DNA from 2 places in the Janthinobacterium algoris genome. Region 2 is predicted to be linked to the other one. Evidence: predicted binding sites of a transcription regulator. Region 2 holds the regulator's gene; the other holds the start of a gene.
The links. The regulator FNR, encoded in region 2, switches genes on or off when oxygen is low (the NO sensors DNR and NnrR bind a similar motif). The targets are predictions, from matches to a motif close to TTGATNNNNATCAA.

Region 1 (4,667 bases), on a different contig from region 2:
TAGGAATAACGATGGCGACTTATGAATTTACGGTAACGGTTAAGACGCAATATCTGCCCGAGCAATCGGCACCGGACGAGGGGCGGCATGTGTTCAGCTACACGATTCGCGTCGTCAACACGGGCACGGCCGGTGCGCAACTGATTTCGCGCCACTGGGTCATCACGGATGCGAACAACAAGGTGGAAGAGGTGCGCGGCCTGGGCGCCGTCGGCCACCAGCCGCTGCTGCAGCCGGGCGAGCAATTCGAATACACAAGCGGCACCATGCTGGGCACGCCGCAAGGCTCGATGCACGGCGAATACTTTTGCGTGGCTGAAGATGGCCATCAGTTCGAAGCGCCGATTCCCGAGTTCGTGCTGTCGGTGCCGCGTACCCTGCACTGACGTGACGCCGGGGGCTTGTGCCCCCTTACTTCAATTTTTCGGTGCTGTCCTGTTCTTTGCTGAGCTGCTTGCGCGCCGGTGGCGCGGGCTTTTTGCCCGAATACATGGTCCACCAGACTATAAATGCCAGCAAGAAGAACGCCACCAGCGCCTCTATAATCAAGATCCACATACGCACTCCTATGTTATTTACCCGCAGCTTAGTATTTACCCGCCGTCTGTTGACACGCGGTAGTCTACCCGTTTCAGTCGGCGCCGTCGCGCTTGCGCTTTCCGCCTGTACCACGCCGCCGGCAGCGCCGGTCACCGCGACTGGCAAGGCGCCGGCCATCGCTCCGACCGTCGTCAAGCCGGTGCCGGCCAAGCCGGCCGATGCCAGGGATATCACGGATGCGGCAGCGCCCACCTTCGTACCCGCCAAATTTGCCGCCTTGCCTGGCTGGGGCCGCGATGACATGCGCGCCGCCTGGCCAGCGTTCATGGCTTCGTGCGGCGTGCTGGTGAAACGTCCGGATTGGAAAGAATCATGCACGATAGCGCGTCAGGTGAATGCCGACAGCGACAAGGCCATCCGCCTGTTCTTCGAGACTTTCTTTGTGCCCAATCAAGTCATCACTGCCGATGGCGTCAGTACTGGCCTCGTCACGGGCTACTATGAGCCACTGCTGCACGGCGCGCGCAAGCGCGGCGGTCCATACCAGACGCCGCTGTACAAGGTGCCGGACGATCTCGTGTCCGTCGACCTGGCTGGCGTGTACCCAGAACTGAAAAACATGCGTTTACGGGGCAAGCTGGTCGGCAAGAAGGTGATCCCGTATGCGACCCGCGCCGACATCGAGCGTGCCACGGCCGTCACGGGCAAGGAATTGCTGTGGGTGGATGACGAAGTCGAGGCCTTCTTCCTGCAAGTGCAGGGTTCCGGGCGCGTGCAGCTGACCGATACGCAGGAAACCGTGCGCGTGGCATACGCTGACCAGAATGGCCACCCATACAAATCGATCGGCCGCTACCTGGTCGACAAGGGGGAGCTGACCCTGAGCCAGGCGTCCGCGCAGGGCATCAAGGCGTGGATCGCCGGCCATCCCACGCGCAAGGATGAATTGTTCAACGCCAACCCGAGCTATGTCTTCTTCAAGGAGGAGCGTTTGCCCGATCCGAAAGTGGGGCCGAAAGGCGCATTGGGCGTGCCGCTGACGCCGCAACGCTCGGTGGCCATCGATTCGCGTTTCCTGCCGCTGGGTGCGCCCGTGTTCCTGTCCACCACGCAAGCCAATAGCGAGATTCCCATGCAGCGCCTGGTGATGGCGCAAGATACGGGCGGAGCCATTCGCGGGCCCATCCGGGTCGATTACTTCTTTGGTTTTGGTGCGGAAGCGGCGGAGAATGCGGGCCGCATGAAGCAGAGCGGCGCCGTGTGGGTATTGCTGCCGAAACAGGCGCCGGCGCGCTGAGTTTCTCGCGGCGCCGGGCGGGGATGCGCTAACGCAAGGTTAGCGCAAGACCATGACTGGCAGCTGGGTATGCGCCAGTACTTTTTGCGTTTCGCTGCCCACGAACAGCTTGTTCAAGCCTTTGCGGCCATGCGAGGCCATCAGGATGATGTCGCAATGGTAGGTTTGCGCCGCATTGACGATTTCCTCGTGCGGGCTGGGCGAGACGGCGACCACGCCTTCGAAGGGCACGCCGACGGCGCGCGCCGCTTCACCGATCTTGTCGACAGCGCGTTGCGATGCTTCCTGCATTTGTTGTTCGTACAAACCGGCGTCGAGCACGATGCCGCCATCGGCCATCGGCGAGAACGGGAAGGGCTGCACCACGCTGAGGGCGACCAGCTTGGCCTTGTTCAATTGAGCGAAGGCGAGAGCCGTCTCGGCCGCTTTGTCGGACAGCGGCGAGCCGTCGGTGGGAAATAAAATGGTGTTAAACATGACGTGCTCCTAGAGTGATGTAAGACAGCTTATGGATTTACATCAACTAAAACCTTGATGTAAATCAAACCTCACAGGCTTTGGCATGAATAGTGTCGCCAAGGCAATCTTTCAGCAGTGTATGCCCGTTTATCGCTTCAGGTGCGCACGCTACGCAGCGGCGTGCCCCACACCATGGCGACGGTCAACAAGATACTGCCCGCCGCGATGCAGGCCAGGCCATTGCGCACGCCAAAGTGTTCCGCTACCCAGCCGGCGGCCAGCGCGCCCAGCGGCGCCGTCGCCACCGTCAGGAAGCGCATGGTCGAGGTCATGCGGCCCAGCATGGGGTCGGGTGTGACTTTCTGGCGCAGGCCCAGGTAGGGAATAAAAAACAGCATCACGCCGCAATCGAAAAAGAACATCAGCACGGCATACGCCACGGCGCTGGCGACCGCGCTGCCGAACAGCGCAGCGGGGATGGTGGGCGTCATGGCAAAGCACACGGAGGTGGACGCCAGTCCGATGAGGATGGTGCGGCCGGCACCATAGCGGCGCGTCAGCGGCTTGACGATGAAGGCGCTGAGCAATACGCCGGCGCCGCCCAGCATCTGTGTCATGCCCAGCACGCCGGGGCTCATGCCCAGGTCGCGCGTGGCGAACAGCACCGTCAAGGCCATGCTGGCGTAAAACAGGAAGTGCCAGATGCCGGCACCCCATGCCAGCGCGCGCAGCAGCGGTTCACGCCAGACAAACAGCAAGCCGTCAGCGATGTCGCGCAGGGCGTGCTTGTCTGACGGCGCAGGCCGTGGATCGCGTACGCTCATGGCACGCAAATTGAAGACGGAAACCAGATAGCCGCAGGCCGTGCACAGGATGGCGACGGGCGCTGACAAAACTTGCACCAGCACGCCGGCCAGGCCTGGGCCGATTAGGCGCGAAGCCGATTCAGTGGCGGCAAATTTCGACTGTGCATCGATCAAGCCATCGCGGCCCACCAAAAAGGTCAGGAAAACCTGTTCGGCGCCGCCGCCGACGACAAAACCTGTGCCGATGATGAATCCTACTATATATAACCACGGCATCGACAGTACGCCGCACCAGTAGGCGACGGCCACGCTGGCCAAGGCCAGGCCCGACATGCTTTCGCTGAAGAGCATGATCGGGTGCTTGCTGCGCCGGTCCAGCAGCACGCCGACTGGCAAGCCGAAGAGGGCGAACGGCAGCGCCTGCAGGGCAACGAGCACGCCCATCTGTTCCGGCGTCGCATGCAGCAAGAGTACCGCACACAGGGGCAGGGCCAGCGAGGTGATCTGGGCGCCAAAGCAATTGAGGCCGTTGCTGAACCACAGGCGGCGAAAATTGACGCTGGCGGCGCTGCCGTCACCGCGCAGGTAGTGGGTGCAGTACTGAAAGAAGGAGGAGAAAATACGCTGCTCGATAAAGGTGATCGGGCTCACAATAATAGCAGCGCACCTGTCGCGCCGCTGCCGTTAGCCGCTACAATCGTCACACCGTTCATCCAGAGGAGACACTATGCAATACGAAGATCTGATCATCGACATCCAGGACAAAGTGGCGATCATCCGCCTGAATCGCCCGAAGGCCTTGAACGCTTTGAATGACAATATGATGAATGAGTTGGGCGACGCCCTGCTCAAATTCGACGCCGATGACAATATCGGCTGTATCGTGCTCACGGGCAGCGAAAAAGCGTTTGCCGCCGGCGCCGATATTGCCGCCATGGCCGATTACACTTATCCCGATACCTTTACCCAGGGTTATATCAGCCGCAACTGGGAGCATATCTTGCGCGTACGCAAACCGGTGGTGGGCGCAGTGGCTGGCTACGCGCTTGGTGGCGGCTGCGAATTGGCCATGATGTGTGATTTCCTGATCGCTGCTGACAGCGCCAAATTTGGCCAGCCGGAAATCAAGGTCGGCGTCACGCCAGGGGCGGGCGGTACGCAGCGTCTGCCGCGCGCCATCGGCAAGGCCAAGGCCATGGACCTGTTGCTGACGGCGCGCACCATCGACGCCGCCGAGGCGGAACGCATCGGCCTGGTATCGCGCGTGGTGCCGGCCGATAAATTGCTGGAAGAAACCCTGGCCGCCGCCAAGACTATCGCGGCCATGCCGACCTCGGTGGCCATGATGATCAAGGATTGCGTCAACCGCGCCTTTGAAACCACCTTGACCGACGGCGTCGCCTACGAGCGCCGTTTGTTCCAGGCCGCCTTCGGCACCCCTGCTCAAAAAGAAGGCATGCACGCTTTCCTGGAAAAGCGCTTGCCAAACTTCGATGGTCTTTGATATGATTCGCCTCCCCGATGAGACGCACTAGTTTGCGGCACAAAAGGGACAGCCTTCAGGG
Region 2 (4,667 bases):
CTGTCCGGTTCCACCTCGGATCCCGTCAAGTCGGTGTTGGGCAAAGCCAAGTTCGGCGCCTGCATGGCCTGTCATGGCGCCGATGCGAAGGGCAACCCGATGCTGGGTTCGCCGAATCTGACGGACAAGATCTGGCTGTATGGCGGCAGTGCCGATACCATCATGGAAACCGTACGCAAGGGACGCAGCAACACCATGCCGGCCTTCAGCGATTTCCTCGGCGAGTCCAAGGTACACGTGCTGTCGGCCTATGTCTGGAGCCTGTCGAATCCCCAGACGCCCGTGAAATGATGTAATGGAACCTCAAGTCATCAAGATGTATGCGGCCCGCGAGCAAATCTACCCTCGCGAGGCCAAAGGACGCTACGCTACCTGGCGATGGGTATGCGTATGGCTTACCCAGCTGGCGTTCTACGGCTTGCCGTGGTTGACCTGGAATGGCAGGCAAGCCCTGCTGTTCGATTTGACCACGCGCAAGTTCTACATTTTCGGCGTCGTGCTGTGGCCCCAGGATTTCATCTATCTGGCGGCCCTGCTGATCATCTGTGCGTATTTGTTGTTCCTCGTCACGGCCATTGCCGGGCGGGTGTGGTGCGGGTTCTCTTGCCCGCAAACGGTATACACGGAAATCTTCCTGTGGGTCGAACGCCGCATCGAAGGCACGCGCAGCGCGCGCATGGCCCTCGACAAGCAGGGTCCCTCCGTGCGCAAGGCCTTCAAGAAGACGGCCAAGCACCTGGTGTGGGGCGCCATCGCCCTGTGGACGGGCTTTACCTTTGTCGGCTACTTCACGCCGATCAAGGAACTGGCGCAGGCGGTGACCACCTTGAATTTCGGTCCCTGGGAATGGTTCTGGGTCTTGTTCTACAGCCTGGCAACCTACGGCAACGCGGGCTGGCTGCGCGAGCAGGTGTGCAAATACATGTGCCCCTACGCACGCTTCCAGAGCGCCATGTTCGACCAGGACACGCTGATCATCACCTACGATACCAAGCGCGGCGAACCGCGTGGCGCCATGAGCAAGAAGGCCGGCAACAACGACAAGCTGGGCGATTGCATCGACTGCACCCTGTGCGTGCAGGTGTGTCCGACCGGCATCGATATCCGTAACGGCCTGCAGTATGAATGCATCGGTTGCGCCGCCTGCGTCGATGCCTGCAACAGCGTGATGGACAAAGTCGAGCGGCCACGGGGCTTGATACGCTACAGTACCGACCATGCGATGGAAAACAACTTCAATTCGAAGCAGATACGCCAGCGCGCCATGCGCCCGCGCGTGCTGATCTACACTTCCATCCTGGCTTTGATCATCATCGCCGTGTGTACTTCGCTGGCCTTGCGCACGCCCCTGAAAATGGACGTGATCCGCGACCGCGGTTCGATGGGACGCGAAGTGGAAGACGGCATGATCGAAAACGTCTACCGCCTGCAGATCATGAACACCTCGGAGCAAAGCCAGCATTTTAAAATCAGCGTCTCCGGCTTGCCGGGCCTGACCTTGCTGACGCGCGAAGAAGTGATGTTGCAGCCGACGGAAACGCTGGGCTGGCCGATCCGCCTGCGCGTGCCGCACGGGGTCGGCGAAAAGGGCTCGAACAAGATTGCGATCGAATTGCACTCGCTGGACGACCCATCGCTGCATGTACGTGAAAGCGCGGTATTCATCGTGCCGCGCTAATGTAGGAAGGCCAGTCCCCGCATGGGGACTGGCTGATCAAACAGGAGAAATATCATGTCCGACAGTCTCAAGCTGCAAGCACCCGTTGCACCGTGGTACAAGCATCGCTGGCCTTGGCTGCTGATGATCGGCCCAGGCCTGTCCGTGGTCGTCGGCAGCTTCATGGGCTATATCGCGTTTACGCAGCCCGATGCGCTGGTGGTGGGCGACTATTACAAGCAGGGCAAGGCAATCAACCAGGATTTGAAGCGCGACACGATCGCCAGCAACCTGGCAATGGATACCAGCTTATCCTATGATGTGGCGCACGCGCGCCTCAGTGGTTCCGTGCACAGCTTCGGCAAGGCTTACCAGGGTCCGCTGCAGCTGCATCTGGCGCATGCGACCTTGCCGGAAAAGGATATCAAGCTGCTGGTGCAGCCCGATGCGGCCGGCAACTTCTCGGTAGCGCTGCCGATGCTTGAGCGCAGCCGCTGGCAAGTGCTGGTGGAAAACGATAAACGCGAGTGGCGCCTGTCCGGCATCTGGACCTGGCCCCTGCAGCGCAGCATCGCGCTGCATGCTGACGCAGAGCTGTAAAGCTTACTTGCAGACGTCGGTACCAGCCGTAATGGCTTTCAACTTGGCGGGCTGCAAGATTTCAATTTCTCGATTCGAGACGCGCAGCCAGCCTTCCTTCTTGAACTTCGACAGCAGACGGCTGACGCTCTCGATGGTCAGCCCCAGGTAATTGCCAATTTCCTCGCGCGACATGCGCAACTGAAATTTGCTGGCCGAATAGCCGCGCGCTTCATAGCGTGAGGCCAGGTTGACGATAAAGGCGGCAAAACGCTGCGTCGCCTGCATATTACCCAGCAACAGCATCACGCTTTGCTCGCGCGTGATTTCCTGGCTCATCATGCGGTGGAAATGGCGCAACAGGGTCGGCATATTGCCCAGCAATTGTTCCAGGCTGGAAAACGGTATTTCACAGACTTCGCTGTCTTCCAGCGCCACGGCATTACAGTGGTGGCGGTCGGCGCTGATGGCGTCCATGCCCAGCAGTTCGCCGGCCATCTGGAAACCCGTCACCTGCTCTTCGCCACCCGGATTGATCTGGTACGTCTTGAAGTGCCCCAGGCGGATCGCATACAGGTTCTGGAACGAGTCGCCGATGCGGAACAGCGAGGCGCCGCGCACGATCTTGCGGCGGCGGCCGATGATCTGGTCCAGCCTGTCCATATCGCCCACATCGAGACCCATCGGCAGGCACAATTGATGCATGCTGCAGGTCGAGCATCGCGCACGCAACGCTTCCACGTTCACTATGGGCAAGGTGGGAGTGAGTAGCGCTTCAGTCATGTTAATACCTTTTAGAAAATGCAATAACAAGTTTACTGCATACACGGTTGCCGTGTGCCAATTTCACCGCAATTGCGCTGAATAAACGACGTTCTGACTTTAATTATATGGCAACATCGTCAAAAGCCCATGCGGGGAGGGCAATTTGCGCCGCGCCGCTTGCCAAGCTCGGGTATTGATAGGAAAATTCCTGACAGCATTATCTGCCGCCTGTGCCGCCCGGTACTGAAAAGGAAATCATGAAGCCTCTCGGCATTAAAGCAAAAGTCGCGCTAGCCACCAGCCTGACCTCGATCGCCATGATCGCGCTGGTCACCATGATCCAGGTGCAGCACATGCGCGCCGACTTCACCAAAGTGCTGCTGAGCCAGCAATCAGCCCTGATCACCCGCACCGCTGCCGAGCTCGACGACAAGCTGGGCATGCTGCTGCAGATCGTCGCGCTGACGGCCAGGCAGCAGCCGCCGGAATTGATCGCCCAGCCCGCCCAATTGCGCGAATACTATGCGCGCCGCGCGATGCTGGTGCTGTTCGACGACGTGCTGGTGCTCGATGCGCAAGGCGCCATCGTGGCCGACATGCCGCGGGTCGCGGGACGCGCCGGCATCAACGTCGGCGAGCGCGAATACTTCCAAACCGTCGTGCGCACGCGCCAGCCCATGATCACCGAGCCGATGCTGGGCAAATCAAGCGGCATGCCCATCGTGCAGATGGTGGCGCCCGTGCTCACCGCCGATGGCCAGGTGGCCGGCGTGGTGATTGGCGTGCTGCGCCTGTACAAGGATAACCTGCTGGGACGCCTGCGCTCGGAAAAGATCAGCAAGAGCGGCTATTACTTCATCCTCACGCGCGGCGCCGTGCCGCGCTACGTGCTGCATCCCGACACCAGCCGTTTGCTGCAGCCGCGCCAGCCGAACGCCAACCTGACGACCACGCAGTTGCTGAAGGAAGATGGCGAAGGCAGCATGGTCAGCACCAACAACCGCGGCATCACGGCCGTCAACAGCTTCAAGCGCCTGAAATCCGTGAACTGGCTGCTGGGTGCCTCGCTGCCCGTCGAGGATGCCTTCGAACCCTTCGATGGCGTACTGTACCGGCTGGTACTGTGGAGCATCCTCGCTTCGCTGCTGGCTGCTTTTGTTCTGGGCTGGGTCACCGTGCGCCTGCTGTCGCCGCTGGTACGCCTGCGCGACACCCTGCTGGCCCTGCGCACCAGCGGCAACCGCTTCACTCCCGTGCCGGTGCAGCAGCGCGACGAGATCGGCGAACTGACGGAAGCGTTCAACGGCCTGATGAGCGAACGCGACCGCCTGCAGCAGGAGCTCGAATCGCGCGCGGCAGAGCTGGAACAGGAGCGTGACCGGGCCGAGGCGGCCAACCGCGCGAAGAGCGATTTCGTGGCCAACATGAGCCATGAAATCCGCACGCCCCTGAATGCCGTGCTGGGCATGGTGTACTTGCTGGGCAATACCAAGCTCGATACGGAACAGCGCAAGTATCTGACCATGGTGCGCGTGGCGGGCCAGTCGCTGCTGGGCATCCTCAACGACGTGCTCGATTATTCGAAGATCGAGGCGCGCCGCATGGAATTGTCGCCCGTCGAATTCGATCTCGACGAAGTCATGAATACCCTGGCCACGACGATGAC

Region 1: ACQ4W7_RS15905 (universal stress protein) is a predicted target of FNR. The motif match lies at 2,369-2,382, and genes of this name have one in related genera.

Annotation. Positions count from the first base shown of each region.
Region 1 covers NZ_JBNYXZ010000010.1:115-4,781, reverse strand. The annotation lists gene apaG (Co2+/Mg2+ efflux facilitator ApaG/CorD) at 12-386, shown strand; gene ACQ4W7_RS15915 (hypothetical protein) at 412-558, opposite strand; gene mltA (murein transglycosylase A) at 569-1,837, shown strand; gene ACQ4W7_RS15905 (universal stress protein) at 1,877-2,314, opposite strand; gene ACQ4W7_RS15900 (MFS transporter) at 2,452-3,753, opposite strand; gene ACQ4W7_RS15895 (enoyl-CoA hydratase) at 3,830-4,606, shown strand.
Region 2 covers NZ_JBNYXZ010000003.1:60,325-64,991, forward strand. The annotation lists gene ccoP (cytochrome-c oxidase, cbb3-type subunit III) at 1-291, shown strand, start outside; gene ccoG (cytochrome c oxidase accessory protein CcoG) at 296-1,678, shown strand; gene ACQ4W7_RS05230 (FixH family protein) at 1,733-2,257, shown strand; gene fnr (fumarate/nitrate reduction transcriptional regulator Fnr) at 2,261-3,019, opposite strand; gene ACQ4W7_RS05240 (response regulator) at 3,259-4,667, shown strand, end outside.